2 regions of the Cellulomonas sp. Marseille-Q8402 genome follow, and region 2 is predicted to be linked to the other one. Evidence: predicted binding sites of a transcription regulator. Region 2 holds the regulator's gene; the other holds the start of a gene.

Region 1 (14,391 bases), 680 kb from region 2:
TGCCACTTCTCGTACCGGCGGCGCTCGTACTCGCGCTCGCGCTTGCTGGACGGCACGCACACTCCTCGGTCTCGACTGCGGGGTCCCCCGTGCTCGGGGCGCGGAGCACCCGCGCCCGCCCGACAGTCTAGGCAGCCGGGTGGCCCACTGAGTGACCCTCCACGCCGTGCACCTGCCGTGCACCTGCGGCGGGCCGGCACCGACGTGCCCGCGGGGGCGTCCGTCCGTGCGGCTAGCGTGGCCGCGTGCGCATCCTCGGACTCACGTCGCCCGTGTTCGCCGCCGCCTGCTACGTCGTCGCCGCGGACGACGGGACCTGCGTCGTCGTCGACCCGGGGGCGGGCGTCGCGGACGCCGTGCGGAGCACGGTCGCCGAGCAGGGCCTGCGGGTGGCGGGGGTCGTCGCGACCCACGGCCACGCCGACCACGTGTGGGACGCGGGGCGGGTCGCCGCTGCCGCCGGCGTGCCGCTCCGGCTGCACGCGCGCGACGCGCACCGGCTGGCCGACCCCCTCGGGACGCTGCGCGGCGCCGGTCCGGGCGACGTCGACGCCCTCGGCGTGCGCGACGCGCTGCGGTCCGGGCTCGTCACCGCCGGGCTCGACCCCGACGCGTTCGACGCGGGCGACGTCGAGCCGTTCGGCGGCGGCGACCCCGGCGCCCGCACCGCGGACGTCGCGCTCGAGCTCGGCGGGGTCCGGCTGGTCGCCCGGCACGCGCCCGGGCACACCGAGGGGTCGACGCTGTACCTGCTCGAGGAGGGCGGGGAGCGGGTCGCGTTCACCGGGGACGTGCTGTTCGCGGGGAGCGTGGGACGGACGGACCTGCCGGGCGGCGACCCGGCCGCGATGGCCGCGACGCTCCGCGAGGTGGTCGGCGCGCTGGCTCCGGGGACGCACGTCCTGCCGGGCCACGGCCCCGCCACCCGCGTGGACGTGGAGCTGAGGACCAACCCGTACCTGGCAGGATGACGCGCATGGCACGTCCGACTCCTCTGTCCGGTTTCCCCGAGTGGCTCCCCGACGGCCGCGTGGTCGAGCAGCACGTCCTCGACACGCTGCGGCGCACCTTCGAGCTGCACGGGTTCGCCGGCATCGAGACCCGTGCGGTCGAGCCGCTGGACCAGCTGCTGCGCAAGGGGGAGACCTCCAAGGAGGTCTACGTCCTGCGCCGGCTGCAGGAGGAGGGAGAGGGCGGCACCGACCGCTCGGGCCAGCTCGGCCTGCACTTCGACCTCACGGTGCCGTTCGCGCGCTACGTGCTCGAGAACGCCGGTCACCTCGCGTTCCCCTTCCAGCGCTACCAGATCCAGAAGGTCTGGCGGGGCGAGCGGCCGCAGGACGGCCGGTTCCGCGAGTTCGTCCAGGCGGACATCGACGTGGTCGGGGCCGGCGACCTGCCGTACCACTACGAGGTCGACCTGCCGCTCGTGATGGCCGAGGCGCTCGGGGCCCTGCAGGAGATCGGCGTGCCGCCGGTGCGCATCCTCGTGAACAACCGCCGGGTCGCCGAGGGCTTCTACCGCGGCCTCGGGCTGACGGACGTCGACGCGGTGCTCCGCAGCATCGACAAGCTGGACAAGGTCGGCGCCGACCGGGTCGCGGACCTGCTCGTCGCCGAGGCGGGCGCGACGCCGGAGCAGGCGCGGGCCTGCCTCGCGCTGGCGGCGATCAGCGGCGGCGACGCCGGCGTCGTGGACCGCGTGCGGGAGCTCGCCGCCACCCACGGGGTCGAGTCCGAGCTCATGGAGCAGGGGCTGGCAGAGCTGCGCCAGCTGGTGGAGGCCGCCGCCGTGCGCGCCCCGGGCGTCGTGGTCGCGGACCTCAAGATCGCGCGCGGGCTCGACTACTACACCGGCTCCGTCTACGAGACGGTGCTGGTGGGGCACGAGCAGCTCGGCTCCATCTGCTCCGGCGGCCGGTACGACACCCTGGCGTCCGACGGCAAGCAGACCTACCCGGGCGTCGGGCTGTCCATCGGGGTCTCGCGGCTGGTGTCCCGTCTGCTGACCGGCGGGCTGGTGCGGGCGACCCGCGGCGTGCCCGCGGCCGTGCTGGTCGCCGTCACCGACGAGCAGACCCGCCCGGCCTCGGACGCGGTCGCCTCCGCTCTGCGCGCACGGGGCGTGCCTGTCGAGGTCGCGCCGACCGCCGCCAAGTTCGGCAAGCAGATCAAGCACGCCGACCGGCGCGGGATCCCGTACGTCTGGTTCCCCGCGTCGGAGGACGGCGCGGCGGACCAGGTGAAGGACATCCGCTCGGGGTCGCAGGTGGACGCCGACGCCGCGACGTGGGCGCCGCCGGCCGAGGACCTGCACCCTCGCGTGGTGCCGGCGGGGTCCTGACCCGCCCTCAGGCGAGCGCCGCGACGCCGGCGTTGAGCGTCGTCGCGTACAGGACCCAGACCAGGTACGGCCCGAGCAGCCACGCCACCCACGGCGTCAGCCGGTGGAACGCCACGATCGTCGCCACCAGCGCCACCTCGAGCGCGAGGATGATCGCCAGCCCCGCGCCGAGCTGCTCGGCGCCGAAGAAGACGGGCGTCCACGCGGCGTTCAGCGCGAGCTGCACGCCGTAGAGCACCAGGGCGGTCCGTGCGGCGCGGGCGCCGTGCCGCCGCCAGATCAGCCAGGCGGCGACGGCCATGACCACGTAGAGCACCGTCCACACCGGGCCGAACACCCAGTTCGGCGGGGTCCACGCCGGCTTCTCGGCGTCGGCGTACCAGCCGTCGACGCCCGACGTCGACGCGAGGCTGCCGCCGAAGGCCACCGCGGCGTTCACGAGGAGCAGCAGGACGAGCACGGGCCAGGCGCGCGACGCGGACGCGCCACGCTGGTCCGGGGTGCGAGCGGTCGAGGGCGGGGCCGCCGGGGCCGGGTGCGCGGACGTCATGCCTCCACGGTCCGACGGCCCGGGCCGTCCGGCAACCGGGAGGCCAGCATGCTGAGCACCGCCACGGGCGCCGAGAGCAGGGCGCTTGCCTCCGCGTCGAACACGTGTTCGAATCGACCCATGCGGTGGGACGGGCAGAAGATCGCGGCGGAGGCGGCAGCAGCGCTGCCCGGACTCGCCCTGGCAGGGCACCAGCGCTCGGTCCGGACGCCCGAGTTCGCCGGCGTGACGTTCCACGAGGTGCACGCGAAGTCCGCGCTGAACAAGGTGCCGGAGGCGTCCTCGATGCCGGTCCGCTGGACCGTGAACCCGATGCGCGGGTGCCTGCACGCCTGCACCTACTGCTTCGCCCGGCCGACGCACGAGTACCTCGGGCTCGGCCCGGACGAGGACTTCCAGACCCAGATCGTGGTCAAGACCAACGTGGTCGACGTGCTGACGGCGGAGCTGCACCGGCCGTCGTGGCGCCGCGAGCACGTCGCGCTCGGGACCAACACCGACCCGTACCAGCGCGCCGAGGGCCGCTACGCGCTCATGCCGGGGATCATCGGGGCGCTGGCGGACTCCGGGACGCCGATCTCGCTGCTCACCAAGGGCACGCTGCTGCGCCGGGACATCCCCCTGCTGACCGAGGCGGCGACGCAGGTGGGCGTCGGCGTGGCGGTCTCGCTCGCGATCGGCGACGAGGACCTGCAGCAGGTGATGGAGCCCGGCACGCCGACGCCCCGGGCCCGGCTCGCGCTGATCCGGGCGGTCCGGGACGCGGGCCTGGAGTGCGGCGTGCTGGTGGCGCCCGTGATGCCGTGGCTGACGGACTCGACCGCGCACCTCGACGGCCTGCTCCGCGACCTCGCCGAGGCGGGCGCGTCCTGGGTGACCGTCATCCCGCTGCACCTGCGCGGGCCCGTGCGCCCGCTGATGCTCTCCTGGCTGGCCGAGCACCGCCCGGACCTCGTGCCGCACTACCGCCGGCTGTACGCGCGGGGCGCCTACGTGCCCGAGGAGTACGCGCGGTGGCTGCGGGAGCGCGTGCGTCCGCTGCGCCGCCGGTACGGGCTGCACGGGCCGACCGCGACGCCCGCCGACGGCTCGCCGCCGTCGGCCTCGCCGTGGCGCGTGCGGCCGGACGGCCGGGTCGCGGCGGAGACGCCGGCGGGGGTGCTGGCCGGGGTGGTGCAGCCGGCGCTCTTCTGAGCCCGTGCTGTCCTGAGCCGCCGGCGGAGGCGACGGCCGCGGGTCCGGCCGCAGTAGACTCGCCGGGCTGCTCCGAGCAGCGCCCCACCACCTGAGAGGACTCCTCGTGCTGCGCACCCACACCGCCGGCTCGCTGCGGGCCGAGCACATCGGCACCACCGTCACCCTGACCGGGTGGGTGGATCGCCGGCGCGATCACGGTGGGGTGGCGTTCGTCGACCTGCGGGACGCCTCGGGCATCGCCCAGGTCGTCATCCGCGACGAGGCCGTCGCGCACGGCCTGCGCGCCGAGTACGTGCTGCAGGTGACCGGCCAGGTCGGCCGCCGGCCCGCGGGCAACGAGAACACGCACCTGGCCACGGGCGAGGTCGAGCTCGTCGCCGAGCAGGTCGTCGTGCTCAACGAGTCCGCGCCGCTGCCGTTCCAGGTGTCCTCGTCGCTCGACGAGCCCGTCGGCGAGGAGGCGCGCCTGCGTCACCGCTACCTCGACCTGCGTCGCCCCGAGCCCGCCAAGGCGATGCGCCTGCGGGCCAAGGCCAACCAGGCCGCGCGCCGCGTGCTCGACGCCCAGGACTTCGTCGAGGTCGAGACCCCGACGCTGACCCGGTCGACCCCCGAGGGCGCCCGCGACTTCGTCGTCCCGGCCCGCCTGGCCCCCGGCTCCTGGTACGCCCTGCCGCAGTCGCCGCAGCTGTTCAAGCAGCTGCTCATGGTCGGCGGCCTGGAGCGCTACTACCAGATCGCCCGCTGCTACCGGGACGAGGACTTCCGCGCCGACCGGCAGCCGGAGTTCACGCAGCTCGACGTCGAGATGTCCTTCGTCGACCAGGAGGACGTGATCGCGCTCGGCGAGCAGATCCTGCGCGCGCTCTGGGACCTGATCGGCTACGAGATCAGCACGCCGATCCCGCGGATGACCTACGCCGACGCCATGGCGCGGTTCGGCACCGACAAGCCCGACCTGCGGTTCGGGCTCGAGCTGGTCGAGCTGACCTCCTTCTTCGCCGACACGCCGTTCCGCGTGTTCCAGGCGCCGTACGTCGGGGCCGTCGTCCAGCCCGGTGGCGCCGCCACCCCGCGCCGGGGCTTCGACGCCTGGCAGGAGTGGGCCAAGCAGCGCGGCGCCAAGGGCCTCGCCTACGTCACCGTGGCCGAGGACGGGACGCTCGCCGGCCCGGTCGCCAAGAACATCTCCGAGGCCGAGCGCGAGGGCCTGGTCGCCGCCGTCGGTGCGCAGCCGGGCGACGCGGTCTTCTTCGCCGCGGGCAAGCCGTCCGAGGCCCGCGCGCTGCTCGGCGCCGCCCGCCTGGAGATCGGCCGCCGCGGCGAGCTGATCGACGAGTCGGCGTGGGCGTTCGTCTGGGTCGTCGACGCGCCGCTGTTCAAGCCCACGGGCGAGGACGACGACGTCGCCGTCGGCGAGGGCGCCTGGACCGCCGTCCACCACGCCTTCACGTCCCCGACGCCGGAGTGGATCGACCGCTTCGAGGAGGACCCGGGCGAGGCGCTGGCCTACGCCTACGACATCGTCTGCAACGGCAACGAGATCGGCGGCGGGTCCATCCGTATCCACCGCCGCGACGTCCAGGAGCGCGTGTTCGCGGTCATGGGCATCGGCGAGGCGGAGGCGCAGGAGAAGTTCGGCTTCCTGCTCGACGCCTTCCAGTTCGGCGCCCCGCCGCACGGCGGGATCGCGTTCGGCTGGGACCGCATCGTCGCCCTGCTGACCGGCTCCGAGTCGATCCGCGACGTCATCGCGTTCCCGAAGTCCGGCGGCGGCTACGACCCGCTGACCGGTGCCCCGGCCCCCATCACGGTGCAGCAGCGCCGCGAGGCCGGCGTCGACGCCAAGCCGAAGGCGACCGACGTCGCCCCGAAGGCCGCCACGGCGGAGACCCCGGTCGCGGACGCCGCCGCACCCGCCCAGCAGTGACCCCGGCCGCCGACGAGGCGGCTGCCGGGACGAGGTCGTCCGCCCACCCCGTGCTTCCCGCGCGGTGGGCGGACGACCCGTTCCTGCTCGACGAGCGGCGCTGGTGGCGTCCCGTGCACGTGCGCTCCGACGGCGACGCGATGCTGCTCGTGCAGCGGTCGACCTCCGCGGACGCCACGATGCTGGTCGCCGTCGGGCCGGCCGAGCCGGTCGCCGGGCTGCTGCGCGCCCACGACGACGCGGGGCACCGGTTCGCGTGGGTCGACACGGCCGCGCTCGGCCTCCTGCGCCGCGCCGACGTCGACCGGTTCGGGCTGACCCCGAACCGCACGGGCTGGGAGTGGATGGTGCACGGAGCACGCGCCCGCTCCCGTCGCCGGCGAGGCGCACGTCCGCGAGCTCGACCCGGTGGCGCACGCCGACGCGATCCGCGCCTGCCTCGTGGAGGCCAACCCGACCACCGACGCCGACCCGGCCGCTCCCGGCGAGCGCTGGTGGGGCGTCCTCGCGGGCGACGGCCGCGGGCATCTGGGCGGTGTCATCGGCGCCGGCCCGCGGGCCGGACGACCCGGGGGTCGGGGCTCCGCGCACCTGCACGGGCTCGGCGTCCGGCCGGGGGAGCGCGGCCGCGGCCTCGGTGCCGCGCTCACTGCCGCGGCCGTCCGCGCGCTGCTCGCCGACGGCTCCGACTGGGTGTCCCTCGGCATGTGGGACGACAACGACGGCGCGCGCCGGATCTACCACCGGCTGGGCCTGCGCACGCACCACCGCCTGACCACGCTCCGGCGCGGCTGACCCGGGCGCGCGCTCGACGGGCGCGCGCCTGCGGACGTCCCGCCGAGCGCGCGGCGCGCCGAGCGGGCACCCACAGGACACGCACCGGACGCGTCGCGTGCCCGCTCGACGATCGGGCCCGCCGAGCCGCGCGGTCGGGCCACCCGGGTCAGTGGGTGATCGCGAGGCGCTCGTGCAGGCGGCGCAGCGGCGCCGGGGCCCACCAGTTGGCCTCGCTCAGCACGGTCATCGTCGCCGGCACCAGCAGGAGCCGGACCAGCGTGGCGTCGATCAGCACGGCGACCGCCAGCGAGAACCCGACCTCCTTGATCACCAGCAGCTCGCCGGCGACGAAGCCCGCGAACACCGCGATGATGATCGCCGCGGCGGAGGTGATGACCCGGCCCGAGCGCTGCAGGCCCAGGCGGACGGCCCTGTCGTTGGGCACGCCGGCGTCGTGCAGCTCCTTGATCCGGGACAGCAGGAACACCTCGTAGTCCATCGCCAGCCCGAACGCGAAGGCGATCACCAGGGCGACGACGTAGGTCTCGATGCCGCCGGTGCTCTCGAACCCGAGCAGGCCCGACAGGTGGCCGTCCTGGAACACCCAGACCAGCACGCCGAGCGACGCGCACAGCGACACGACGTTGGTGAGCAGCGCCTTGATCGGCACCACCACGGAGCCGGTCATGAGGAACAGCAGGACGAGCGTCGCGACGGCGACGATGCCGAGCGCCCAGGGCGCGCGGTCGAGCAGCGCGTCGGTGAAGTCGATCTGGTTGGCCGCCTGACCGCCGACGAAGGCCTCGAACGGCAGGTCGAGGTCGCGCAGCCCGTGCACGACGTCCTGCGCCTCGGCCCCGCCGGGGTCGGTGCCCTCGGGCCGCACGCCGATGACGACCACCGAGTCGCGGGCCACCGGGGCGTCGACGGACGCGACGCCGTCGAGGGCCTCGATCGCCGGGACGGCGGCCTGGGCGTCCGCGACGCTCGTCTGCGCGACGACCTGCACCGCCGGCGAGGAGGAGGCGGGGTACTGCTCGGCGAGCACCGCCACGAACTCGCGCTGCGGGCTGGACAGCGGCAGCAGCTCCGTCGTGGAGTTCCGGAGCTGGAGGTGCAGCAGCGGCGCGGCGAGCACGAGCAGGACGGCGAGCGTGCCGCCCATCACCCACCACGGCCGGCGCTGGACGCGCTCCGCGAGGCGGGAGAACACGCCCTCCTCGGCGTCGACGTCGGCGGTGCGCGCGAGCACGCGCCGCAGCCCCGGCACCCGCGAGAGCAGGCTCGGCCCGGCGAGGCGCCGCCCGGCCAGCACCAGCAGCGCGGGCACCAGCGTCAGCGCCGTCGCGACCGCGAACACGATGACGGCCACCGACCCGGCGCCGAACGCCCGCAGGATGTCCTGCCGGAACACGAGCAGGCCCGCGATCGAGATCGCCACGGTGAGCGCGGAGAACGCGACCGTGCGGCCCGCCGTCGACATCGTGGTGAGCAGCGCGGACACCACCGCGCCGTCGCCGCGGCGGCGGCGGGAGGACCGGCCCTCGTCGTCGCCGAGCGTGCGGCCCAGCTCCTCCCGGAACCGCGACACGATGAGCAGCCCGTAGTCGATGGACAGGCCCAGGCCGAGCACGGTGACGACGTTCACCACCGAGGACTCGAGGTCGTCCATCAGGTACGACAGGCCGACCAGCGCGCCGAGCCCGCCGGCGATCGACGCGACCGCGCCGACCATCGGCATCGCGGCGGCCAGGAAGCCGCCGAACACCAGCACCATGATCAGCAGGGCCACCGGCAGCGCGATCGCCTCGCCGGTGGTCAGGTCCTGCTCGACCTGGTCCGTGATCGCGGAGACGATGAGCGAGCCGCCGCCGACCAGGCCGGTCGCGTCCGGCGCCACCTCGGTCAACGCGCCCGGCACGGCCTCCAGGCGCTGCTCCAGCTCCGCCAGCGCGGCCGACCGGGCGTCCTCGTCGAGCGCCGGGTCGAGGTCCGCGACCAGCAGGAAGCCGGTGCCGTCCTGGGCGAGCAGGGGCGCCGCCGCGGGGTTCGCGACGCCTTCGGGGAGCACGAACGGGTCGATCACCGAGACCACGCCGTCGACGGCTGCCACGTCCTCGCGTGCCGGGGCCAGCGCCTCGGCGAGGCCCGGGGCGGCGGGGTCGACGTCCTGGACCAGCAGGCTGAGCGAGGCGCCGGACTCGTCGGTGGACGTCAGCAGCTCGGCGGCACGGGCGCTGTCGGACCCCGGGACGACGGGCTGGCCGGTCGTCAGGCGGTCGAAGAGGTTCTGGCCACCGACGCCGACGAGCGCCAGGAAGAAGCAGGCCACGGCGACCACGGCCCAGACGAGCACCGTGAGGCGGGGGTGGCGGGCGACCAGGCGACCGAGGCTCTCGAACACGCGGGTCAGCATCGCAGGCCGCGGGGTCCGCGCGCACCACGGGCGCGTCGTGTGGGACCGCGCCCGTAGGCTCGCGGGCATGGATCTGTTCGACGCGGTCACCTCGACCGCGCAGGGGACGCCCGCCGTGCAGGCCGGGGCGCCCCTCGCGGTGCGCATGCGGCCGCAGAGCCTGGCAGAGGTCGCCGGGCAGGAGCACCTGCTGGTGCCGGGCTCGCCGCTGCGCCGTCTGGTCGAGCCGGGGGACGCCACCGCCCGCCGCGCCGCGCCGTCGTCCGTCGTGCTCTGGGGGCCGCCCGGGACGGGCAAGACCACGCTCGCGTACCTGGTCGCGACGACGTCCGGCCGGCGGTTCGTCGAGCTCTCCGCGGTGACGGCGGGCGTGAAGGACGTCCGGCAGGTGGTCGACGACGCCCGGCGCCGGCTCGCGTCGGACGGCTCGGAGACCGTGCTGTTCATCGACGAGGTGCACCGCTTCACCAAGGCCCAGCAGGACGCCCTGCTGCCGAGCGTCGAGAACCGCTGGGTGACCCTGGTCGCCGCGACGACCGAGAACCCGAGCTTCTCCGTCAACTCGCCGCTGCTGTCCCGCTCCCTGCTGCTCACGCTCAAGCCGCTGGAGACCGCCGACGTGCAGGCGCTGATCCGGCGTGCCGTCGAGGACGAGCGCGGGCTCGGCGGCGCGGTGCGGCTGACCGAGGACGCCGAGGACCACCTGCTGCGCCTGGCCGGCGGCGACGCCCGCAAGGCGCTGACGATCCTCGAGGCCGCGGCCGGCGCCGCGCTGGCCGACCGCGAGGCGCGGCTGGCCGACCCCGACGTGGACCTCGGCGACGCCGCCGAGGAGCCCGCCGTCGTCGACCTGGCGACCACCGAGCGGGCGATCGACGTCGCCGCCGTGCGCTACGACCGGGACGGCGACCAGCACTACGACGTGATCAGCGCGTTCATCAAGTCGGTGCGCGGGTCGGACGTCGACGCGTCGCTGCACTACCTGGCACGCATGATCGCGGCGGGGGAGGACCCGCGGTTCATCGCCCGCCGGATCGTCATCTCGGCCGCCGAGGACGTCGGCATGGCGGACCCCAGCGCGCTGCAGACCGCCGTCGCGGCGGCCCAGGCCGTCGCGCTGATCGGCATGCCGGAGGCGCGGATCATCCTGGCCGAGGCGGTGGTGCACCTCGCGACGGCCCCGAAGTCGAACGCCGCCTACAACGGCATCAACGCCGCGCTCGCCGACGTGCAGGCAGGCAGGATGGGGTCGGTGCCGTCGCACCTGCGCGACGCGCACTACGCGGGCGCCAAGGCCCTCGGCCACGGCAAGGGGTACCTGTACGCGCACGACCACCCGCACGGGGTCGCCGCGCAGCAGTACCTCCCCGACGACCTGGTCGGGAGCCGCTACTACACGCCGACGGACCACGGCTACGAGCGCCAGGTCGGCGAGCGGCTCGGGCGGATCCGGTCGGTGCTCGACCAGGCGCCGCCGCCCGAGGCGCGCTGAGCGGCGCGGGGCGACCTGCCCCGCGCCGGCTCCCGGGTTAGGTCCTGCGCCCGTCACCCGGTAGAGTCGACAGGTCGTCCTCACCAGGTGCGCCCCGGATCCGTCCGGGTGGGCCCGCGCAGGACGGCCACCTGGGGTCCTAGCCGCGTCCGTCGGACGCATCCAAGGTCGGCCCCACGCCCCGCCGGGAGTCACCCGGCACGGGTGTGCCGTACGAACGACAGGAAGATCCATGAGCAACGTGACCCGTGCGCGTCGCCAGGTGCGCCTCTCCCGCGCCCTCGGCCTCGCGCTGACGCCCAAGGCCGTCAAGCACTTCGAGAAGCGTCCCTACCCGCCCGGCGAGCACGGTCGCGCCCGTCGCCGCACCGAGTCGGACTACGCGGTGCGTCTGCGCGAGAAGCAGCGGCTGCGCGCCCAGTACGCGCTCCGCGAGAAGCAGCTCGCCCGTGCGTACGAGGACGCCCGCAAGGCCCCGGGCCTGACCGGTGAGGCCCTGGTCGAGGACCTCGAGACCCGCCTGGACGCGCTGGTGCTCCGCGCCGGCTTCGCCCGCACCATCCTGCAGGCCCGCCAGGTCGTCGTGCACCGCCACGTCCTGGTCGACGGCAAGATCGTGGACCGCCCGTCGTTCCGCGTGAAGGAGGGCCAGACCCTCCAGATCAAGCCGAAGTCGCAGACGACCGTGCCGTTCCAGGTCGCCGCCGCCGGTGCCCACCGCGACGTGCTGCCGGCCCTCCCGGGCTACCTGGACGTCCAGCTCGAGAAGCTGAGCGCCGTCCTGGTGCGCCGCCCGAAGCGCGCCGAGGTGCCCATCACGTGCGAGGTCCAGCTGGTCGTCGAGTACTACGCCCGCTGATCGCACCACCCGCCGTACGTCCGCGACGCCCTCGCACCGCCCCGTCCGGGGTCGGAGCCGGGGCGTCGCGGCGTTGTGCGGCGCCACCTGCGGCGCGACGCGCCGGGTAGGGTTCATCCGACGTCGGCCACGGCGTCCACACGACCGAAGGGCTGGCCATGCTGGGAGACATCGCGGGGCTCATCGCGGCCATCGCCTTCGTGCTGCTGGTGGGTGCGCTCGCCGTGCCGCTGGTGAAGCTGGGCCGCGTGCTCGACGAGACCCGCACCTCGGTGCGCGAGATCACCGAGCACACGGTGCCGATCCTCGACGAGGCCGCCACCACCGTGTCGTCCACCAACACGCAGCTCGAGCGCGTCGACGCGATCACGACGTCCGCCGCGCAGATCACGCAGAACGCCTCCGCGCTGACCTCGCTGTTCGCGGCGACGGTCGGCGGGCCGATGATCAAGGTCGCCGCCTTCTCCTACGGCGTGCGCCGCGCGCTGTCCGGCCTCGGCCTGCGCGGGCGGTCCGGGCGATGAGCCGGCTGCTCTGGGTCGGCGTCGGCGCGGCGGCCGCGGTCGCCGGTGCCAAGCGGCTGGGGCTGCTCGACTCGCTGACGGGAACGCCCGACGGCGCGCACACGGCCGGCAGCACCGCGGCCGGCGCCGCGTCGACGGCCGCCCGGGCCGCGCGCACCGCGTTCCGCGCCGGGGCGACGACCGCGGGCGCCGTGCGGTCGCTGTCGGACGCACGACGCGAGTTCCGGCTCGGCATGGCCGAGCGCGAGGCCCAGCTGCGGCAGGACCTGGTCGGCGACGTGGACGTCGACGCGATCCGCGAGGAGCGCGCGGCCCACCGCGCCGCCGGGCGCGGGGCGCACGAGGCCGACGCGACCGGCACCGTCCCGCCTGCGTGGCACGACGACACCGAGACGCGCGCGGAGGCCCGCCGGGCCCGTTCGCGGCGCGGCTGGGCCGACGAGCCCACGGAGGACCCCGCGGACGGCGACGGCGACCTGCCGTACGCCTTCTGACGACGACCACCGCGGCCACCTAGGCTGCACCCCGGTCGCGCGGGACGGGAACACCCCGGTCCGGCGCGACGCTGAGCACGAGGACGGCGGGGAGCGACCCCCGCCCGCGAGATGACGAGGACACCATGCGCACCGCCGAGATCCGCCAGCGTTGGCTCGACTTCTTCGAGGCCCGCGGCCACGCCGTGGTGCCCTCGGCCCCGCTGATCTCGCCCGACCCCTCCACCCTGTTCGTCATCGCGGGCATGGTGCCGTTCATCCCGTACATGCTCGGCGAGCAGACCGCGCCCTGGCCGCGCGCGACCAGCGTGCAGAAGTGCGTGCGCACCCTCGACATCGAGGAGGTCGGCAAGACCACCCGCCACGGCACGTTCTTCCAGATGAACGGCAACTTCTCCTTCGGCGACTACTTCAAGGAGGGGGCGATCACCCACGCGTGGGAGCTGATCACCACTCCGCAGGACCAGGGCGGCTACGGCTTCCCGAAGGAGAAGATCTGGGTCACGGTCTACGAGACCGACGACGAGGCCGCCGCGCTCTGGAAGACGATCGCCGGCCTGCCCGACGAGCGCATCCAGCGCCGCGGCATGAAGGACAACTACTGGTCGACCGGTGCGCGCGGCCCCGCCGGCCCGTGCTCGGAGATCTACGTCGACCGCGGCCCGGAGTACGGCGCCGAGGGCGGCCCGGTCGTCGACGAGGACCGGTACATCGAGATCTGGAACCTCGTGTTCATGCAGTACGAGCGCGGCGACGGGGGCGGCAAGGAGGACTTCCCGATCCTCGGCGAGCTCAAGCAGAAGAACATCGACACCGGCATGGGCCTGGAGCGCGTCGCGTTCCTGCTGCAGGGCGTCGACAACATGTACGAGATCGACGAGGTCTTCCCCGTCATCGAGGCCGCGCAGCAGCTCTCCGGCCGCCGGTACGGCGCGGACCACGAGGACGACGTCCGCATGCGCGTCGTCGCGGACCACGTGCGCTCGGGGCTGATGCTGATGGGCGACGGCGTCGTGCCGTCCAACGAGGGCCGCGGCTACGTGCTGCGCCGCCTGCTCCGCCGTGCCGTGCGCGCCATGCGCCTGCTCGGCGTCGAGACCCCCGCGCTGCCGACCCTGCTGCCGGTGTCCCGCGACGCGATGTCGCCGTCGTACCCCGAGCTGGCGCGCGACTTCGACCGGATCGCGAAGGTCGCGTACGCGGAGGAGGAGGCGTTCCTGCGCACCCTCGTCGCGGGCACCTCGATCCTCGACCTCGCGGTCAACGAGGCCAAGCAGACGACGGCGGGCACGAAGCCGCTGCTCACCGGTGACAAGGCCTTCCAGCTGCACGACACCTACGGCTTCCCGATCGACCTCACGCTCGAGATGGCCGCCGAGCAGGGCGTGTCCGTCGACGAGCGGGCGTTCCGCACCCTGATGCAGGCGCAGCGCGACCGCGCCCGCGCCGACGCGCTCGCCAAGCGGGCCGGCCGGACCGACACCGCGGCGTACCAGGACCTGCACGCGACGCTGAGCGGCTCCCGGGCGAAGCCCGTCGAGTTCGTCGGCTACGAGCAGGCCACCGCGCGTTCGCGCGTCGTCGGGCTGCTGGTCGACGGCGTGCCCGCGCCCGCGGCGACCGCGCCCGCGGACGTCGAGGTCGTCCTGGACGTCACGCCGTTCTACGCGGAGATGGGTGGCCAGCTCGCCGACCACGGCACCATCGTCCTGGACGGCGGGGCGACCATCGAGGTCGACGACGTGCAGGCGCCGGTCAAGGGCCTGCCCGTGCACCGCGGCCGCCTGGTCGAGGGCACCGTCACGCTG
Region 2 (14,391 bases):
GGGGTCCCGCGGGTACCACGCAGCTGTCGGCGGAGATCTCGCTGCGCGAGCTCGCGGCGCTGGCCGAGACGGCCGGTTCCGAGGTGCTCGACGGGCTGCTCCAGCGCCGGCAGAACCCGGACCCCAGCACCTACCTCGGCTCCGGCAAGGCGGCGGAGCTCGCGGGCCTCGTCGCGGCGGTCGGTGCCGACACCGTGGTCGTCGACGGCGAGCTCGCCCCGTCCCAGCGCCGCGCGCTGGAGGACGTGGTGCGGGTGAAGGTCGTCGACCGGACCGCGCTGATCCTGGACATCTTCGCCCAGCACGCGAAGTCCCGGGAGGGCAAGGCCCAGGTCGAGCTGGCGCAGCTCGAGTACCTGCTCCCGCGCCTGCGCGGGTGGGGCGACTCGATGTCCCGGCAGGCCGGTGGCCAGGTCGGCGGCGCGGGTGCGGGCATGGGCTCGCGCGGACCCGGTGAGACGAAGATCGAGCTGGACCGCCGGCGCATCCGCGACCGGATGGCCAAGCTGCGCCGCGAGATCGCCGCGATGGAGCCGGCCCGCCAGACCAAGCGGGCGTCCCGGCGGAAGAACGCGATCCCGTCGGTCGCCATCGCCGGGTACACCAACGCCGGCAAGTCGTCGCTGCTCAACCGGTTGACCGACGCCGGTGTGCTGGTGGAGAACGCGCTGTTCGCGACCCTGGACCCCACGGTCCGGCGCGCGCAGGCCGCCGACGGTCGCGTGTACACGCTCGCGGACACCGTCGGCTTCGTCCGCAACCTGCCCCACCAGCTCGTGGAGGCGTTCCGCTCCACGCTGGAGGAGGTTGCGGACGCGGACCTCGTGCTGCACGTCGTCGACGCGTCGCACCCGGACCCCGAGGGCCAGATCGCCGCGGTGCGGCACGTGTTCGCCGACATCCCCGGCGCGATGGACGTCCCGGAGATCATCGTCCTGAACAAGGCCGACCTGGCCGAGCCCGAGGCGGTCGCGCGGCTGCGGTCCCGCGAGCACGGCGCGGTCGTCGTCTCCGCCCACACGGGCGAGGGCATCGAGCAGCTGCAGGCGGTCATCGCCGACCAGCTGCCGCGCCCGGGCGTGACCGTCGACGTCGTGATCCCGTACGACCGCGGGGACCTGGTCCACCGGGTGCACGAGTCCGGCGAGATCGACCTCGAGGAGCACACGCCGCAGGGCACCGCGCTGCGCGGCCGGGTGGACGAGGGGCTCGCCACCGAGCTCGCCGCCGCCGCCGTCGAGGTGCGCTGAGGGGTCCGCCGGGCCGCCCCGCGCCGACTACCCTGTCGGGGTGCCTGATCCCGCTCCCGACGTCGACCACCTGCTCGACGTGGCGGTGGCGGCGCTCGGCGGCTCGCCCCGCGAGGGGCAGCGCCGGATGGCCCGCGAGGTCGCCGAGGCGATCGAGAAGGGCGAGCACCTCATGGTGCAGGCCGGCACCGGGACGGGGAAGTCGCTCGGGTACCTGGTGCCGTCGGTCCGGCACGCGGTCCTGCAGGACGAGCGCGTCGTGGTCTCGACCGCGACCCTCGCCCTGCAGCGGCAGGTGATGACGCGGGACCTCCCGCTGGTCGCCGACGCCCTCGCACCCGAGCTGCCGCGTCCGCCGCGCGTCGCCCTGCTCAAGGGCTGGCACAACTACGTCTGCGTGCACAAGACGGCGGGCGGCTACCCGCCGGACGACCAGGGCATGCTGTTCGACCTCGGGGACCGCGGTGCCGCGGACCACCCGTCGCCCACGGAGCCCGCCGAGGGTGCCGACGGTGCCGCGCCGGAGAAGGAGGCGCTCGGCGCCCAGGTGGTGCGGCTGCGGGAGTGGGCGGACACCACCGACTCCGGCGACCGCGACGACCTCGTCCCGGGCGTCAGCGACCGCGCCTGGCGCCAGGTCTCGGTCACCTCGCTGGAGTGCCTCGGGCAGAAGTGCCCGCTGCTGGAGGAGTGCTTCCCCGAGCGGGCGAAGGCCGCGGCCCGCTCGGCGGACGTCGTCGTCACCAACCACGCCATGCTCGGCATCGCCGCCTCCGGGTCGACGCACGTGCTGCCCGAGCACGACGTGCTGGTGGTGGACGAGGCGCACGAGCTGGCCGACCGCGTGACCGCGCAGTCGACGGCGGAGCTGTCCGTCGGCTCCGTCGAGCACGCCGGGCGGATGGCACGCCGGCACGGCGGCATCACGACCACGGAGCTCGACGGGGCCGCGTCCGCCCTGGGTGCCGCGCTGATCCACCTCCCCGAGGGCCGGTTCACGCAGGGTCTGCCCGAGGGCACCCGGCAGGCGGTCGCGATGGTCCGCGACGCGGCGCGCGGGCTGCTGTCGGACCTGCGGCCCGAGAAGCCGGCCGCGGGCGAGGCGTCGCCTGCCGACTCGGGGCTGAAGATCGCCACGTCCGCCGTCCTCGCGCTGTTCGAGGTCGCCGAGCGGATGGCCGCCGGCCCCGACGAGCAGCGGTACACGGTGCTCTGGTGCTCGCGCGGGGAGCGGGACGGCGCCACCCGGCTGTACGCCGCACCGCTGGCGGTGAACGGGCTGATCCGCACGAACCTGCTGACCGGCCGCGCGTCCGTCCTCACCTCCGCGACGCTGAGCCTGGGTGGAGAGTTCCGGTCGATGGCCCGCAGCATCGGCCTCGAGGGCGCCGGGGAGGCTGCCGCGGCCACCGCCTCCGCCGCCACCGTCGCGGTCGCGGCCCCGGGCGGCAGCGAGGGCGGTGACGACGCCCTCGACGTGCCCGCGACGCGTCCCTCGACGGCCGCCACGACCGCCACGCTGCCGTGGCACGGCGTGGACGTGGGCAGCCCGTTCGACTACCCGCGGCAGGGCATCCTCTACATCGCGCGACGGCTGCCGCCCCCCGGCCGCGAGCCGGCGACCGACGCGCAGCTGGACGAGATCGAGGCGCTGGTCACGGCCGCCGGAGGGCGCACGCTCGGGCTGTTCTCGTCCCGGCGTGCCGCGGTGGCCGTCGCCGAGGCCATGCGCGAGCGGCTCGACGTGCCCGTCCTGGTGCAGGGCGAGGACCAGCTGCCGACCCTGGTCCGGACGTTCGCCGAGGACGAGGCGACCTGCCTGTTCGGCACGCTGTCGCTGTGGCAGGGCGTGGACGTGCCCGGCCGGGCCAACCAGCTGGTGATCATCGACCGCATCCCGTTCCCGCGCCCCGACGACCCGGTGAAGTCCGCCCGCTCCGAGGCGGTCGCGGCGTCGGGCGGCAACGGGTTCATGTCGGTCGCCGCCACCCACGCGGCGCTGCTGCTGGCCCAGGGCGCGGGCCGGCTCATCCGCTCGACGTCCGACCGCGGCGTGGTCGCGGTGCTCGACCCGCGGCTCGCCACGGCGCGGTACGGGGAGTACCTCGCGCGGTCCCTGCCCGCGTTCTGGCGCACCACGGACCGCGAGGTCGCGCTCGGGGCCCTGCGCCGCCTCGCGACCCCGCCCGATGGACCGCTAGCCTCGTGACCAGCGCGCCGATCCGGCGCGCGGGCAACGAAGGGGACCGCTGTGAGCGAGCAGACTGACGACGTCGAGGGCGACGAGCTCGGGCTGGCGGGGACCGCCGTCTCGCCCCGGCGCACCACCAAGCTGGCCGTCGTCGGCGCCGGCGCGGTGGGCTCGACGATGGCGTACGCCGCGCTCATGCGTGGCGCCGCGCGCAGCGTCGTGCTCTACGACATCAACAAGGCCAAGGTGGAGGCCGAGGCCCTCGACCTGGGACACGGCATCCAGTTCATGCCGATGGCCGAGGTGATCGGCTCCGACGACATCGCCTCGTGCGCCGACGCCGACGTCGTCATGGTCACGGCGGGCGCCAAGCAGAAGCCGGGCCAGACGCGCATCGACCTGGCCGAGGCGACCATCGCGCTGGTCAAGAAGATCCTGCCGTCGCTGGTGGAGGTCGCCCCGAACGCCGTGTACGTGATGGTGACCAACCCGGTCGACATCGTCACCTACGCGGCGCTGAAGTTCTCGGGGCTGCCGCCGACGCAGCTGTTCGGCTCGGGCACGGTGCTGGACTCCTCGCGGCTGCGGTACCTCATCGCGCAGTACACGGGCGTGGCGGTGCAGAACGTGCACGCGTACATCGCCGGCGAGCACGGCGACACCGAGCTGCCGCTCTGGTCCTCGGCGACCATCGGCGGCGTGCCGCTCCTCGACTGGAACGCCATCGAGGGGCACGTGCCGCTGACGCACGAGGTGCGCGAGTCCATCGCGCGCGAGGTCGTCGAGTCGGCCTACCGGATCATCGCCGGCAAGGGCGCGACCAACTACGCGGTGGCGCTGGCCGGCTCGCGGATCATCGAGGCGATCGTCAAGGACGAGCGACGGATCCTGCCGGTGTCGTCCCTGCTGGACGGGTACCACGGCATCAGCGACGTCTGCCTGTCCGTGCCGTCGATCGTCGGGCGGTCGGGCGTGGGGGAGCGGCTGCAGGTGCCCATGTCCACCGACGAGCTGGCCGGCCTGCGCCGCTCGGGCGAGCAGCTGCGGGCCGTGGCGCGCCGGTTCGGCCTCTGACTCCTGCTCAGCCGGCGCCGGCCGGCCGGGTCCCGCGGACCCGGGCCGGCCGCACGTGCGGCTGCGCCAGGGCGGCGGCCGCCTCCTGCAGCGCCTCGAGCGCCGCGGCGACCGCGGGCACCCGGGTCGCGCCGGGCGCGGTGACCGCCTCCACGACCCGCGCGGTGCCCGGCCGGGCCGGGTGCACGGTCACTCCCGGGTGCGGGAGCGCGGCGAGCGCCAGGCCGGGCAGCGTGGCGACGCCGAGCCCCGAGCGGACCAGGCTCAGCACCGCCGGGTAGTCGTCCGTCGCGAAGTCGACCCGCGGCGCGAACCCGGCGCGCGCGCACGCCGCGACCAGCTGCGCCCGGCACTGGGGGCAGCCGGCGATCCACGGGCGGTCGGCCAGGTCGGCCAGGTCCACCGGCGACCCCGGGGCGCGCCCGTCCGTGACGGGCAGCACCACGAGCACCTCGTCCCGGAGCAGCGGGACCCGGTGCACCTGCTGGGTGGCGCCCGCGGCGGTGCTGCCGGGGGCCGACCCCGCGGGGGACCCGGCGTCGCGGAACGTCAGCGCGAGGTCGACACGACCCGCGACCAGCTCCGCCAGCGCCTCCGGGGGCTCGGCCTCCGCGAACGTGGTCCCGAGGCTCGGGTGCGCGGCCCGGAGCGCGGCGAGCGCTGCCGGCAGCAGCGTCGCCGCGGCCGACGGGAACGCCGCCACCCGGACCCGGCCCGCGCGCAGGCTCGCCACCGCGGCGACCTCCTCCAGCGTGGCGTCCAGGGCCGACTCGACGGCGGCCGCGTTCCGTGCCAGCACCAGCCCGGCGTCGGTCAGGCGCACGCCGCGACCCGCGCGGAGGACCACTGGCGTGCCGACGACCCGCTCCACTGCGCGGAGCTGCTGGCTGGCCGCGGGCTGGGTCAGACCCAGCGCCCGGGCGGCGGCCGTGACGCTCCCGGTCTCGTGCACGGCGCGCACGAGGCGGAGGGCGGCGGCGTCGAGCGTCCGGGCGGGCATGGCTGAACCATAAGCCTGGTGCATGGGTTCGTGGACGACTGGCCGTTGCACGCATGCACCGTCGTTCGGGACAGTCGAGGGGTGCGCTCCTTCGACGACCTCCGGGCCGAGTTCGACCCCGCCCCGGGCTACCTGAACGCGGCCACCGCCGGACTCGCCCCCCGCCGTACCGTGCGGGCGCTCCGCGAGGACCTCGACCGCTGGGGGTCCGGCGGCATCGACGTCCCCCGCTACGAGGCCGCGGTCGCCCAGGCGCGGGCCGGCTTCGCTGCGCTGGCCGGGGTGGGCGTGGACCGGGTGGCGATCGGGTCGCAGGTGTCCGCGATGGCGTCCGTGGTGGCGGGGTCGCTGCCCGACGGTGCGCGCGTCGTCTGCGTGGAGGGCGACTTCAGCTCGGTGGTCTTCCCGTTCCTGGCGCAGGGCCCGCGGCTGCGGGTCCGGCACGCTCCCGCCGGCGGGCTGGCCGAGGAGGTCGCGGCCGGGGCCGACCTCGTGGCGTACTCCCTGGTGCAGTCCGCGACGGGCGCCGTGCTGGACGACGACGCCGTGCTGGCCGCGGCGCGCGCCGCCGGGGCACGGACGCTGTGCGACCTGACCCAGGCGGCCGGGTGGCGCCGCGTCGACGCCGGGCGCTACGACGTCACCGTGACCGCCGCGTACAAGTGGCTGTGCGCCCCGCGCGGCACGGGCTTCCTCACCGTGAGCGAGGAGGTGCAGGACACGCTGCTGCCGAGCCAGGCGGGCTGGTACGCCGGTGACGACCCGTGGGCGTCCTGCTACGGACCGGCGATGCGCCTGGCCGCCGACGCCCGGCGGTTCGACGTGTCGCCCGCCTGGCAGGCCTGGCTCGGCACCGCCGCCTCGCTCGCCGCGTTCGCCGACGTGGACCCGGACGCCGTGCGCGCGCACGCGGTCGGGCTCGCCGACGCCTTCCGTGCCGGGCTCGGGCTCGCGCCCGGCGGCAGCGCGGTCGTCACGCTGCCGGACCCCGACGGCGCGCTGCGGGGTGCGCTGGAGGCGGCCGGCTGCCGGGTCGCCGGGCGCGCCGGCCGGGTGCGGCTGGCCTTCCACGCCTGGAACGACGTGGAGGACGTCGAGTCCGCGCTGTCGGCGCTGCGACGCGCGGCCCTGCCGGGCGCCGGACTTCCGGGCGCGGCCCTGCCGGGCGCGGGCGCGCCCCGGGGCTGACCGCGGACCACGACGGCCCCGGCACGCCGGATGCGCGCGGGGCCGTCGTCGCCGGACGGGCGGGTCGGATCAGAGGCTGCGGAGCACCGACACGACGCGGCCGAGCACCTGCGCGTGGTCGCCGTCGATGGGCGAGTACGCGGCGTTCTGCGGGAGCAGCCACACGTGCCCGTCGGCGCGCTTGAGCGTCTTCACCGTCGCCTCGCCGTCGAGCATCGCCGCGACGATCTCGCCGTTCTCCGCGACGGGCTGGCGCCGGACGACCACCCAGTCGCCGTCGCAGATGGCGGCTTCGATCATCGAGTCGCCGACCACCTTGAGCAGGAACAGCTCGCCGGCGCCGACCAGCTGCCGGGGGAGCGGGAACACGTCCTCGACGAGCTGCTCGGCGAGGATCGGCCCGCCGGCGGCGATCCGGCCGACGACCGGCACGTAGGCGGCCTCCGGCGCGCCGTCGCGGGCGGCCGAGTCCTCGTCGCCGAGGCCGGTCGCACCGAACCGACCGGGCCCGCCGGACGCGCCCGGCAGCGCGGAGACGCCGCGCGAGTCGTCCGGCTGCACGACCTCGATGGCCCGCGGGCGGTTCGGGTCCCGGCGCAGGTAGCCCTTGCGCTCCAGCGCGGTGAGCTGGTGCTTGACGCTCGACGGGCTGGTCAGACCGACGGCGTCGCCGATCTCCCGCATGCTCGGCGGGTAGCCGCGGGACTCCACGGAGGCGCGCACGGTCTCGAGCACCAGGCGCTGGCGCGGGGTCAGGCCGTCGCCGTCGCCGAGGTCGGTCACCGCCGTCGCCGTGCCGGGGGCCGCCTCGGGCAGCCCGGGCAGCTCCGGCAGCTCCGGTGCTGCGGCCTGCGTTCCGTCGCTCGCCATGTCCACTCCCTGTTCGTCCGCCCTTGTCAGGCCGCCCGTGCGTCGGTCGCGAGCGGTCTGTCGGGCGGGCGTGTCAGTGCCTCGTGGTGCGCTGTACCCGACGTCGACGAGCGTAGGGCGCCGGGCCGGTGGGATCAAACACCTGTTCGATCGTGTCTCGACATCGGCGGCACGACGTGGTTACATCGTACAGACGTTCGAACGAACACTCGTTCGACCGGGTCGCAGGGCGGCCCAGAGGGGAAGTGGTGGAGATGAGCGCGGTCGCAGCACACCCGGGGATCACCTCGGGGGCCCGTGTCGTCCCCCTCCGTCCGGCGCGCCAGCAGGCGCCCGTCCGGCGCGACGGGGATGCGCGCCGGGCGGGGCCGGTGGCGGCACCGGAGACGCGGCTCCACCTCACCCGGCGCGGCCGTGTCGTGCTGGTGCTGCTCGCGCTCGGCGTGGTGCTCGCCGGCATCATGGGCGGCCGCGCGGTCGCCGACGGTCCCCAGCGCGCCACCGAGGTCACGACGCACGCGGTGATGTCCGGCGAGACGCTCTGGCAGATCGCCTCCGATCTGGCCGCCCCGGGGGAGGACGTCCGCGACGTCGTCCTGCGGCTCCAGGACCTCAACGGACTGGCCGACGCGTCGCTGCGGGCCGGTCAGGTCCTGCTGATCCCGGCCGACTCCTGATCCACCTCTGACCTGCAGGTCAGGCCGCTGAGCACCCCGGTCGGGATTACGGCACTCGACGCTTGCGTAATTGCCGCGGCCGCCTCTACTGTGGTGCCACCTCGAACGGCTGGCTGGGGGGCTCGCCGCGAGGGACGCGTCGTCGTCGTGGCTCTCGGGCCCGGCGCGGAGGCGTGCAGCAACCGTCCGCACGAGGCGAGTCGTCCGGACGAGACGGGACGGGGGCGTCCCCACGAGGGTGGCCGCATCAGCGGCCACCCTCGTCGTCTTCCCCGGTGGGTCCACCGGTCCGCTGATCAGCCCGTTCACCCGGTCGCGGAACCGTGTTGCGCCGCGGTGCACGGGGGTCCTACCGTGACCCGGTCGTCCGGACGGGCGCGGCAGCGCCGCCGCCGTCCCCGGCCGCCCGACACCACCCCCGTCAGGAGGCGCCCCATGCACTGCCCGTTCTGCCGCCACGCCGACTCCCGCGTCGTGGACTCCCGGACGTCCGACGACGGGTTGTCGATCCGCCGCCGGCGGCAGTGCCCGCAGTGCAACCGCCGGTTCACCACGATCGAGACGGCCAGCCTCTCCGTCGTGAAGCGCTCCGGCGCGACCGAGCCGTTCAGCCGGGAGAAGATCGTCAACGGCGTGCGCAAGGCCTGCCAGGGCAGGCCCGTCAGCGACGACGACCTCGCGGTCCTGGCGCAGCGCGTCGAGGAGACGCTGCGGGCCAGCGGCAGCGCGGAGCTCGACGCCTATGAGATCGGGCTCGCCATCCTCGGCCCGCTGCGCGACCTGGACGAGGTGGCCTACCTCCGGTTCGCCAGCGTCTACCAGGCGTTCAACTCGCTCGACGACTTCGAGGCGGCGATCACCGTCCTGCGGGCGGAGAACGAGGTGGCGGACGCCGCCCGGCGCGCTGCCTCCTCGCAGGGCGACGAGGGTGATGCGGGACCCGTCGCGTCCTGACGCCGACGGGCACGGGCGTGGGGCTGCCACCCCGGCGGCCGCCCGCCGTACTACCGTCGGAGGGTGATCCCTGCTGACCTCTCGCTCCTGCACGCTCCCGGCGCCCCCGCGCTCGCCCCCGACGGCTCGTTCGCCGTCGTCGCGCGCACCGCGCCCGATCTCGACTCCGACGAGTACACCGGACAGCTCTGGCGGCTCGCGACCGACGGCGCCGCGCCGCCGGTGCGCCTGACCCGCGGCTTCCGGGACACCGACCCGCAGATCTCGCCCGACGGCCGGTGGGTCGCCTTCGTGCGCGCGGAGCCGAAGGGCCGCTCGCAGCTGCACCTGGTCGAGGCCGCCGGCGGCGAGCCGGTCCGGCTGACCGACGCGCCCCTCGGCGTGCAGGCGGCACGGTTCTCGCCCGACGGGACCCGGCTGGCCTTCCTCGCGCGCGTCCCGGAAGAGGGTCGGTACACCGCCGGCGGCGACGCGGGCGCGGAGCGGCCGCGGCACATCACCGAGCTCCCGTACCGCCACGACGGCGTGGGCTTCACCCGCGACAAGCGGCGCCAGCTGTTCGTGGTCGACGTCCCCCTCGACCCGGAGGCGCGCTCGGTGGTCACGGCCGGGGGCGAGGACGCCGCCCCGGCCGCCCGGCAGCTCACCTCGGGCGACACGGACGTCGACCAGCTGGCGTGGCTGCCGGACGGCCGGCACGTGCTGGCCGTCGCCGCCCGGCACGCCGGCAAGGACGCGGACCTGCGCAGCGACGCCGTGCTCGTGGACACCGCGCCGGACGCCGACCACGCGCTGCTGCCGCTGACGGACGCCGACGCCGGCAGCACGCTGGCCGTCGCCGCCGCGCTCCCGAGCCAGGACGGCTCGACCGTGTGGCTCCTCGCGCAGGACATGGGGCCGACGGGGCGCGACTTCGTCGCCGCGCAGACCGGCCTCTACCGGCTCCCGCTCGCCACCGGCACGGACGCCCCGACCGCCGGTGGCGCCCCGACCCGGCTGACCGACGCCGAGGCCGTCGACCTCGACCCCGGCACCTTCGCGGTCACCGCCGACGGCGTGCTGACCGGAGTCCTGCACCGCGGCACCGTGGTCCTGCGCGAGGTCCGCGCGGACGGCTCGACCCGCGACCTGCTCACCGGCCCCGTGGCGGTGCACGGCGTCGCCGCCGCGGCGGACGCGCCCGTGGCCGTCGCGACGGTGGCCGGCCCGCTCACGTCGGGCGACCTGCACGTCGTCGACCTGGCGACGGGGGAGTCCCGCGTGCTCACCGACTGGTCCGCCCCGCTGCGGGCGACCGGCCGGGTGCGCGAGCCGCGCGAGCTCGACGCCACCGCGCCCGACGGCTACCCGGTGCACGGCTGGGTCGTCACCCCGGACCCGGAGCGGTTCGCGGGCCCGCACCCGACGATCCTGATGATCCACGGCGGCCCGTACGCGCAGTACACGGTCGGCCTGTTCGACGAGGTGCAGACGCTCGCCGAGGCCGGCTACGCCGTCGTCTACGGCAACCCGCGCGGCTCGGCCGGCTACGGCTCCGCGCACGGCACGGCGATCCGGCACGGCTTCGGCACCGTGGACACCGACGACGTCCTGGCGCTGCTGGACGCCGCGCTCACGGACCCGGCGCTCGACGTCGAGCGGGTCGGCGTGATGGGCGGCTCGTACGGCGGCTACCTCACCGCCTGGCTGACGACGCGGACCGACCGGTTCGTCGCGGCGATCGTGGAGCGCGGGTTCCTCGACCCGGTCAGCTTCGTCGGGTCCAGCGACATCGGCTGGTTCTTCGGGATCGAGTACCTGGGTGCCGGTGACGACGAGGCGTCGCGTGCCGCGGTGGCCGCGCAGTCGCCGATGGCGCACGTCGGGCAGGTGACCACGCCCACCCTGGTGATCCACTCGGAGCAGGACTGGCGCTGCCCGGTCGAGCAGGGTCAGCGCTGGTTCGTCGAGCTGAAGCGCCGCGGTGTGCCGTCCGAGCTGCTGCTGTTCCCGGGCGAGGGCCACGAGCTCACCCGGTCCGGTCGGCCCCAGCACCGCCTGGTCCGGTTCGAGCACGTGCTCGACTGGTGGGCGCGGAACCTCCCGGTCGCCTGACCGCCCGACGACGACGGGCCCGCACCCCCGGAGGGTGCGGGCCCGTCGTCGTGCTGCGGACTGCGGCTCAGGCGGTGCCGGCCGCCATCAGGTCGTCGCGGACCACGCGGCGCAGGACCTTCCCGATCTGGGAGCGCGGCAGCTCGGTCAGGATCACCAGCTCGCGCGGCACCGCGTACCGGGCGAGCCGCTCGCCGCACCACTCCCGCACCGCGGCGATGTCGACGTGGGCGCCGAGCTCGGTGACGATCGCGGCGACCACCTTCTCGCCCAGGTCGCCGCCGGGCAGGCCGACCACCGCCACCTCGCGGACGCCCGGCATGCCGCGGAGCTTGTCCTCGACCTGCGACGGGTACACCTTGAAGCCGCCGGTGACGATCATCTCCTTGATGCGGTCGACCAGGACGACGAAGCCCCGCTCGTCGAGCCGCACGACGTCGCCGGTGCGCAGCCAGCCGTCGGGGAGCAGCTGGTCCGCCGTCTCGTCCGGGCGGCCCCAGTAGCCGGAGAACACCTGCGGGCCGCGGATGAGCAGCTCGCCCTGCTCGCCGGGCTCCACCTCCCGCGTCGGGTCGTTCTGGTCGACCACGCGGATGTCGGTGCTCGGGAACGGCAGCCCCAGCGCACCCGGCTTGCGTGCGGGGGACAGCGGGCTGCCGAGCGCGACCGGCGAGGTCTCGGTCATGCCGTAGCCCTCGATGACGAGGCCCCCGGTGGCGCGCTCCCAGCGGGCCGCGGTCTCCGGGGAGAGCGACATCGCGCCGGAGATCGCGTAGCGGAACGACGTGAGGTCGGTCTTCGACGTCTCGGCGGCGGCCGCGAGCCGGTCGAGCATCGGCGGGACCGCGGGCAGGAACGTCCCGGGCCGGCGGCGCTGCGCGGCGAGCACCGCGGCGGGGTCGAACTTCGGGAAGGCGACCAGCGTCGCGCCGACCCGCGTGGCGTAGGTGAGGCAGAGCGTGAGACCGAACGCGTGGAAGAACGGGAGGATGCCGTAGATCGTCTCGGTGCCGGCCTCGGCCTGGGTCCACGCCTGGCCCTGCACGGCGTTCGCCACGAGGTTCCGGTGCGTGAGGACGGCGGCCTTCGGGGTGCCGGTGGTGCCGCCGGTGTACTGCAGCAGCGCGACGTCCTCAGCCGTGGGGCGGGGGTGGTCGGCCGGCAGCGGCGCCGCGGCGCCGAGCAGCCGGTGCCACACCGGGGTGCCGGCGGGCGGGGTGGCGCGCAGGGCGGCACGGGTGCGCCGGGCCGCGGGCAGCGGCAGTCGCAGCGCGAGCTGCTTGAGGCGCGGCAGGTCGGCGGAGACGTCGACGGCGACGACCGTGCGCACCTCGGTCGCGGGCTGCGCCTCGAGCGCGGCGGGGACCGCCTTCTCCCAGACCAGTGCCACCGTGGCGCCGGAGTCGGCGAGCTGGTGCTCGAGCTCGGCCGCCGTGTAGGTGGGGTTGTGCTCCACGACGACCGCGCCCAGGCGCAGCGTGGCGTAGAAGGCGACCATGTGCGACGTGCAGTTGGGCAGTGCGATCGCGACACGGTCGCCCGCGCGCACGCCGAGGTCCCGCAGCACCGTCGCCCCGCGGGACACGGCCTCGGCGAGCTCGGCGTACGTCGTCGCCGCGCCGAGGAAGTCCACGGCGACGCGCTCGGGCCAGGTCGCGGCGGCGCGGTCGAGCGCGGCCAGCAGGGGCTCGTCGGGGACGGTCACCTCGGTGGGGACGCCCGGCGCGTAGGAGTCGTGCCACGGTCGCGTGAATGCAGTCACGAGGTCACCGTAACCTACGCGGGCGTAACTTACGCGGGCGTAGCCCCAGGCAACCGCAGGGTCGTCACCGGACCGGCGCAGGACGTCACAGGTCCGACGAGCGCGACCCCCACAGGTTGATCCCGGCGTCGACCGCGTGCCGGTCCACCTCCAGGAGCTCGTCGCGGGTCAGCACGGGCCCGTGGACCGCCGCGAGGTTCTCCTCGAGCTGCTCGGGCGTGCGGGCGCCGAGCGCCACCGACGTGATCCGCGGGTCGCGCAGCACCCAGGCGATCGCCAGCTGCGCCAGCGACTGGCCGCGCGCCTCCGCGACGGCCGCGAGGGCGCGGACCCGCGCGAGGTTCTCGTCGCTCAGGTACTCCGACCGCAGCGGTCCGCCGCGCGCCGCCCGGGAGTCCGCGGGCACGCCGCCCAGGTACTTCCGGGTGAGCATGCCCTGCGCCAGCGGGGAGAACGCGACGACGCCCAGCCCGGCTCCGGCGGCCACGTCCAGCAGGCTGGGCCCGCCGGCGACCTCGTCGGGCCGTTCGACCCAGCGGTTGAGCATCGAGTACGACGGCTGGTGCAGCGCCAGCGGCAGGCCCATCGCCGCCGCGACCGCCAGCGCCTCCTGCGTCCGGTGCGCGGAGTACGACGAGATCCCGGCGTACCGGGCGCGGCCGGAGTCGACCGCGGTCCGGAGCGCGCCGATCGTCTCCTCGAGCGGCGTCGCCGGGTCGAACCGGTGGCTGTAGAACACGTCGACGTGGTCCGTGCCGAGCCGCCGCAGCGACTGGTCGAGCGACGCCAGCAGGTACTTGCGGGAGCCGAACTCGCCGTAGGGCCCGGGCCACTGCCGGTAGCCGGCCTTGGTCGCGATGAGGAGCTCGTCGCGGTACGCCCGGAGGTCGGTGGCGAGCAGCCGCCCGACCGTCGCCTCGGCCGCACCGGGCGGCGGTCCGTAGTTGTTCGCCAGGTCCAGGTGCACGACCCCGAGGTCGACGGCCCGCAGCACCAGCGCGCGCTGGTCGGCGAACGGCGTGGCGTCCCCGAAGTTCTGCCAGAGCCCGAGGGTCACCGCGGGCAGGTCGAGGCCCGTGCGGCCGGCGCGGCGCAGGGGGAGGCGGTCGTGGCGGTCGGTGGCGGCGAGGTGCACGCCACCGACCGTATCGGCCGTCCCCGGCGTCAGTCGACGACGCGCAGCCGGATGGTCTCCGGCCGGGCGCGCAGCGCCTCGACGACCGCGCTCTCGACGGCGACGGCGTCGGTCACCACGTAGCCGACCTCGCCCCGCGTCGCGAGCAGCTGGCCCTCGATGTTCGCGCCGTGCTCCGCGAGCGTCTGGTTGACCG

The links. Region 2 encodes LexA, which represses DNA repair genes until DNA is damaged. Its sites were predicted from a motif close to TCGAACANNTGTTCGA; they were not measured.
Region 1: the regulator LexA is predicted to act here: its motif matches at 2,991-3,006, upstream of ACWPWW_RS01100 (Rv2578c family radical SAM protein).

What each region holds. Positions count from the first base shown of each region.
Region 1 covers NZ_CBCPLX010000001.1:232,779-247,169, forward strand. The annotation lists gene ACWPWW_RS01080 (peptidylprolyl isomerase) at 1-56, opposite strand, end outside; gene ACWPWW_RS01085 (MBL fold metallo-hydrolase) at 246-971, shown strand; gene hisS (histidine--tRNA ligase) at 977-2,344, shown strand; gene ACWPWW_RS01095 (TspO/MBR family protein) at 2,352-2,894, opposite strand; gene ACWPWW_RS01100 (Rv2578c family radical SAM protein) at 3,015-4,088, shown strand; gene aspS (aspartate--tRNA ligase) at 4,195-6,021, shown strand; gene ACWPWW_RS01110 (GNAT family N-acetyltransferase) at 6,430-6,816, shown strand; gene ACWPWW_RS01115 (MMPL family transporter) at 6,965-9,214, opposite strand; gene ACWPWW_RS01120 (replication-associated recombination protein A) at 9,282-10,706, shown strand; gene rpsD (30S ribosomal protein S4) at 10,939-11,565, shown strand; gene ACWPWW_RS01130 (DUF948 domain-containing protein) at 11,724-12,089, shown strand; gene ACWPWW_RS01135 (hypothetical protein) at 12,086-12,583, shown strand; gene alaS (alanine--tRNA ligase) at 12,709-14,391, shown strand, end outside.
Region 2 covers NZ_CBCPLX010000001.1:910,717-925,107, reverse strand. The annotation lists gene hflX (GTPase HflX) at 1-1,250, shown strand, start outside; gene ACWPWW_RS04285 (ATP-dependent DNA helicase) at 1,291-3,459, shown strand; gene ACWPWW_RS04280 (L-lactate dehydrogenase) at 3,544-4,515, shown strand; gene ACWPWW_RS04275 (LysR family transcriptional regulator) at 4,523-5,515, opposite strand; gene ACWPWW_RS04270 (aminotransferase class V-fold PLP-dependent enzyme) at 5,597-6,703, shown strand; gene lexA (transcriptional repressor LexA) at 6,773-7,573, opposite strand; gene ACWPWW_RS04260 (LysM peptidoglycan-binding domain-containing protein) at 7,945-8,250, shown strand; gene nrdR (transcriptional regulator NrdR) at 8,686-9,204, shown strand; gene ACWPWW_RS04250 (S9 family peptidase) at 9,268-11,298, shown strand; gene ACWPWW_RS04245 (AMP-binding protein) at 11,366-13,060, opposite strand; gene ACWPWW_RS04240 (aldo/keto reductase) at 13,146-14,195, opposite strand; gene serA (phosphoglycerate dehydrogenase) at 14,225-14,391, opposite strand, start outside.